DNA from 2 places in the Bacillus sp. 01N45 genome. Region 2 is predicted to be linked to the other one. Evidence: riboswitches for the same ligand, from Rfam matches in the RefSeq annotation. Region 2 holds a riboswitch; the other holds the start of a gene.
What was found. Region 2 has a riboswitch for thiamine pyrophosphate ahead of thiT (energy-coupled thiamine transporter ThiT). Riboswitches for the same ligand answer to the same signal wherever they lie in the genome.
Positions count from the first base shown of each region.

Region 1: linked by a shared signal. The riboswitch ahead of AC1DMU_RS20640 (MTH1187 family thiamine-binding protein) and the one ahead of thiT (energy-coupled thiamine transporter ThiT) in region 2 are both predicted to bind thiamine pyrophosphate.

Region 1 covers NZ_JBFTQW010000009.1:103,766-106,932, reverse strand. Annotated here, with positions in the region: gene AC1DMU_RS20650 (ABC transporter substrate-binding protein) at 1-759, opposite strand, end outside; gene AC1DMU_RS20645 (ABC transporter permease) at 756-1,529, opposite strand; gene AC1DMU_RS20640 (MTH1187 family thiamine-binding protein) at 1,501-1,821, opposite strand; TPP riboswitch at 1,922-2,023, opposite strand; gene AC1DMU_RS20635 (methyl-accepting chemotaxis protein) at 2,085-3,167, opposite strand, start outside.
Region 2 covers NZ_JBFTQW010000013.1:65,926-69,092, forward strand. Annotated here, with positions in the region: gene AC1DMU_RS24425 (sensor histidine kinase) at 1-352, shown strand, start outside; gene thiT (energy-coupled thiamine transporter ThiT) at 561-1,229, opposite strand; TPP riboswitch at 1,316-1,417, opposite strand; gene AC1DMU_RS24435 (FeoA family protein) at 1,612-1,839, shown strand; gene feoB (ferrous iron transport protein B) at 1,836-3,167, shown strand, end outside.

The DNA.
Region 1 (3,167 bases), on a different contig from region 2:
TTTAATTGCAAAATTATAACCTTCTGTCGTTGCACTCATAAACTTTTTCACAAAGTCTTTATCTTGCTTCGTATGTTTTTCACTCGTAATAATAACAGGACTATAGAAATCAAGCGCTGGGTCTAAGTCTTTCACCATAATCGTATTTAACTCTTTTCCTTGGCGCTTCGCTTCAATTCCATCCCATCCGTAATATATCCATTCAAAGTCTGCATCACGACCGATTGATTTAAAGAAATCTGTTTGTCCTAAGATGATTTTTTCAACTTTATTAAAATCAGCTTGATGCTTCTCCATGATTGTCTTCAACGTCGCTTCTTCTGCTGGTCCTCCCCAGCCGCCGTAACGTTTACCTTCAAAATCTTTTGGTGACGTCATATTATCTTTTTTAAGTGATGCAAAAGCTGAAGTATTATGTTGGATGATTGCTCCTACAGATACAACAGGAATACCTTCCACACGAGCCAACGTTACATTTTCTTGTGCGCTTATTGCGAAGTCAGCTTTTCCGGAAGCTATCATTTGCTCCGCTGTCACATTATCACCTGGCTGAATAATCTCTACATCTAATCCTTGCTTTTTATAATAATCTTTCGTTTGCGCTACATATAGGCCAGTATGATTCGTATTCGGAAACCAATCTAATACTACTTTTACTTTTTGATCTTTACTTGCACTTTCTTCTTTCTTCGCCGGATTACATCCAGCTACACCTACTGCTAATAAGGCAGCCAACATAACTTTTAAACCTTTTTTCATTTTCTGCCGTCCTTTCTATATATCCATGGTGCTGTTATTCTTGCCATAAACTCCACGATAAAATACAGACATAATGTCACCATAACAATAATTGCCGCCACACCAAATACTCGGGCTGTTAGAAAGGATTTTGTAGCTCTTGTAAGCATAACTCCTAACCCTTCGCTTGCACCGAGCCATTCCCCAATAATTGCTCCCATTACGCTATATGTAACTGCAATTTTTAAACCTGAGAAAAAGTATGGCAGCACTGCTGGAAACTTTACTTTCTGGTAAACTTGCCATTTCGTTGCCTTCATCGTTTGCAACAACTTCAACATATTTTTATCTACCGTTTGAAAACCTTCTAAAATGCTGAGCGCAATCGGGAAGAAACAAACGAGTATTACTACCATTACTTTCGGTAGCATTCCATATCCAAACCAAATAATAAATAACGGTGCAAGTACAACGATTGGAATCGTTTGCGAAATAACAAGCAACGGATTTATTAAAATACGAAATAAAGGGATAACATCCATAATAATTGCAATACTTGTCCCAATTAAAATCGCAAAAAACAGTCCGATTAGAACCTCTTGTAACGTTTGCATCGTATTCGGTAATAGTAAATCTTTCATTCCAATTAATTCTTGAACAATGGCAGAAGGCTTCGGTAAAATCCACGGTTCAATTTTAAATAATGAAACAGATCCTTCCCATATCGCTATGAGAAGGATAAGCCAAATTGTTGTAATTATTTTAGATTGCTTCTGGTTTTGCATATTCATCACGGTACTTCCAAACCTTTTCATCTATCGTTACACCAGTGCTTGGACGATAATGGATTTTAATAGAAGTAATCACTTCTTCTGCTCCAGCATCCACACAAGCTTGTTGCGCACGTTTAATGATATCAAGAAGTACATCTAATTCTCCTTCCAGCGTTGTTTCCATTGCCCCTACTTCATAACGAACTCCCGATTGTTGTACAACTTCAATTGCTTTATCAACAACAGAATACACATCTTTGTTCTTCGCTTGTGGTACTACTGAAAATGAAATTGTAACTTGTTGTGACATAGTAAAATCCCCCTTATAAAATGAAATATTAAAACAAGAAAAGGCTTTCCTACTGCGTAGGAAAGCCTTGTATGCAAGTTATTATAGAATAACATATGCTACATCACTTTAAGTAACTCCCTACGCTGGCATTATCCAGATCAGGTTGAGGGTCGATGTTTGTTTACATCCTCTCAGCCAATTGGCTCCCCGGTCCTTAATTCGTTTTCATTGTAGCATGATTTATTTTATTGAACAAACAAAAGCACGTATAATCATTTCATTTAACTTTTGAATTCCCCTATTAACTCTTGTAACTCCTGTGAAAGCCAGCTTAAAGAACTAGCTAATTCAGCAATATCTTGTACAGACATTTCCTGTTCTTTCATACTTTCTTCAATATTATTACTACTATTTGCATACTTATTTGCAATAAGTGATAGTTCATTTACAACACGAACAATATTTTGGCTATTTTTCAATATATCACTTGAATTGCTAGAAACAACTCTAACTTGATTTGTAACAGATTGTGCTGATTTTGAAATTTTTTCAAAGAAAGCACCACTACTTTGAAAAAGTTTAATTCCGGATTCTACTTCTTTTGAAGCTTTTTGTATTGAAACAACAGCTTCTTCCGTTTCAACTTGTGTTTCCCCTATTAATTTCGCTATATCTTTTGCTGATGCTTCCGTCTGCTCTGCTAATTTACGCACTTCATCAGCAACAACGGCAAATCCCTTTCCGGTTGCCTCAGCACGTGAAGCTTCAATAGAAGCATTTAAAGCTAGCGAATTCGTTTGATTTGAAATACCTGTAATTACATTTACAATATCACTAATTTCTTTTGATCTTGTTTCCAAAGAATGAATGATAGAAGATAAATCTTGTACTGCATTTTGTATTATGTTCATTTGATTAATCGTCTGTTCAATAACACCATTTCCTTTTACTGAATGATGCGTCGTACCTTCAGACTCTTTCGCCATTTGTTTTGTAATATTAGTTATCTCTTCCATCCTATCTTCCATTTCATATACAATACCTAAGTACTTTGGTACTGAAGTTTCTTGTGATTGAACGCCAGCCCTTAACTCAACTATAGAACTTACGATTCCTTGGACTGCCATGCTATTCTCTTTCGTACTCACTGACAATTCTTGCGAAGATGAGGAAACCTGTTCTGCTGTCTGCTTCACTTTATCTATAATTCCTTTAAACTTCTCAATGGTATTATTAAAATACGCATTAATAATACCAATATCATCTGGTCTTTCCTCTAATTTAATACTTAAATCACCTTCACCGACTCTGCGCAATCCTTCACGTAAATCCCGCAATGGAGCAAGTGCGTTACGCACAATTAA
Region 2 (3,167 bases):
ATTTGAAGTAGTCGCAAATCAAAGTCGGATTGAACAAGTAATCGTGAACTTCATTACGAATGCCATACGTTATACACCGAATAAAGAGGATATTATTATTTCTACAATAGATGAGAAAGATCGTATAAAAGTGTGTATTGAAAATAAAGGTACTCACATTGAAGAAGAGCAATTAGATAAAATTTGGGACCGTTTTTATCGCGTGGATGCAGCTCGCCACCGTTCACAAGGTGGAACTGGGCTTGGTCTAGCTATTTCTAAAAATATTTTAGAACTGCACGATGCTGAATATGGGGCAGAAAATACAGAAGATGGTGTATTATTTTACTTTTATTTACCTAAAAAAGCGTAGATGATGCATGCTACGCTTTTTTAATTTATTTTCATATTATCTTTACCTAATCTTTATTTTTAAGCGATATAATCTGGTTAGAAAATGAGGTTATGTAAGGAGTCGATGAACCGTGCATAGCAAGTGGCTAAGTATAATGGTATTTATTTTCTTTTGTGCATTTATTGTATTTTTAATTGATATTACGATATAACAAAAAGAGCGCTTATTAAGCGCTCTTTTTGTTTGAATTTATTTGATAAGCATTGATGCTCTTGAATAAGCGAGGTGAAGTAAGAAATAAAAATATAAGTAAAACGGTACATAAAATAAAAGAACCGAGCATTGTACTGCCGTTTACGATTAATGAGTATAGAACTGCTGATTGACCTTTCGGTGCATATTGTCCCCAGAAAATAATACCAGCAATAAAGTGGCAGAAATAGCGAGCAAAGCTACCGATAAATGTAGCAAGGATAATATAAGCAAGGACTTTCTTACCTTCGTTTTGTTTTGATGAAGGTTTTTCTTTACGGCTACCTAAACTTGATTGTTCTAAGTTATTTTCATTAGACGTTAAAAGTGCTTTTTGAATTGGACGATAGAATAAGCCAGCAAATCCGATAAAAGCAAAGGCAATGAAGTACTCAATGAAAGCTTGAATAGGTGTTAAAATGTAAGCATCTCCTACGACAATTTGTAATAGTCCCCAAACTAAACCACCTAAGAAAGCTGATTTAAAGCCCCAGCGGTATGCAATAATAAAAATAGGAATCATAGCGAATGAAATGGAACCGCCTGTTGGAAGTTTGATTGATAATGGTAAAATGTCGATGACCAAGGCGAAGGCTGCAAGAATTGCAGATTCGATCATCGCTTGTAAATTGGTGTTACGCATGTTGTCTCCCCCTAAATCCAAGTTGTGCAAAAAAGAATAGATATCATAGGAGGATACGAAATACGTAAATAAAAAAGAGGTATGTATTTCGGACGTTTGCACAATCCCTGCGTTAGCATTAACTAACAGGTTCGAAGGGTCGGAACGAAGTGTTCCCTCTCAGCGGCATGGCTCCCCCAGTGATAACGAGATTCTTTATTTGCTATTGTTTATTGTAAGCGAAATGGATGAGAATGGCAAACGAATACAGTATGACAATGATTGAAATAGAATTGTAGCGAAATGTTAATAAATATGAAGCAAAAGGGTATAGTACAAGAGAAATAGAGTGTGCTATAATTTTTTTGAAAATAATTATCATTCTCTTCTGAGGGGGAAGGTTATGAGCTTAGTAGATATTAAAATCGGTGAGAAAGTGTTAGTAAAAAGCGTTCAGTCTTTAGATCATTTACTGAAGAGAAGATTGGCTGCTTTCGGTCTTTCTGAAGGAAGCGAACTTCGCATGAAGCAGAAAGCGATGTTCAAAGGTCCTTGTACATTGGAGTGTCGTGGACAGTTAATTAGTATTCGTCATTGTGACGCGAAAATGATAAAGGTGGAATTAGCGTGAATAAGGTAGCTTTGCTAGGGAATCCGAATACAGGGAAGACATCATTATTTAATGCACTTACTGGTTCTTATGAATACGTAGGAAACTGGAGCGGTGTAACAGTAGAAAAGAAGGTTGGTAAATTAAAAGATAAGCAAGGAACATTAATTGATTTACCAGGTGTTTATGATTTGAATCCAGTTTCGCGTGATGAAGGTGTCGTTACAAATTTTCTACTAACAGACGAATTTCATCATATGTTAAATATAGTGGATTCTTCGCAATTCGAGAGAAATATGCATTTAACGTTGCAATTACTTGAGTTTGGAAAGCCGGTTTCAATCGGATTAAATATGGTCGATGTGGCAAAGCAACGAGGCATTGTAATTGATGTAAAACGATTATCAGAGCTATTAGGTGTAACAGTCGTTCCGGTCGTTGCAAGAAGTGGAAAAGGCTGTGAAGAACTACTTGCTACTCTTAAAGAAAATGACAAAAACGAGAAAAAGCCATTCATTATTTCATATGGTGTACAGATGGATGAAGGAATTGGAGAGGTAATAGCTCTTTTAGAGACAGCGAATTATAAGCATCCAAGATGGTTAGCCCTTCAATTTTTAAGCAATAACGAAGTAGTAGAAAAAGAAATGAAAGCATTACCAATTTATAAGGAACTTGTAGCCATTCGATCTCGCTTAGAAGGAAAACTTGATTGTACGTTGGAAGAGCACATTTACAAAACTCGTGAAGCGTATATTGAAAAGTTAAAAACAAATGTTATGAAGCATGAGAAAGAAGGAAAAATTCCTTTTTCGGAAAAAATTGATAGATTAATTACACATAAAATTTTAGGACTTCCAATCTTTTTAGCAGTTATGTTTTTTATTTTTCAGGTTACGTTTACGTGGATTGGTACACCTTTATCCGATATGTTAGATGAATTTTTTGGTGGACAGCTTACGGATTGGGTAACGGCTGGGCTCACAAGTGTTGGAGCTTCTGATTTTATTCAAGCACTCGTTACAGAAGGTATTATTGCCGGTGTTGGTGCGGTATTAGTATTCGTTCCACAAATCTTTGCACTATTCTTTTTCATTTCATTATTAGAAGACTCAGGATATATGGCGCGAATTGCAGTTGTTATGGATAGAATTATGGAGTTCTTCGGTTTAAATGGAAAAGCATTCATTCCGATGATTATCGGTTTTGGATGTAATGTTCCAGGTATTATGGCAGCGAGAACGATTGAACAAGAAAAAGAACGTTTACTTACAGTTCTTGTAACACCATTTATGTCTTGTTCGGCACGTTTACCTGTATACGCATTATTTGCGGGAGTATTCTTCCCT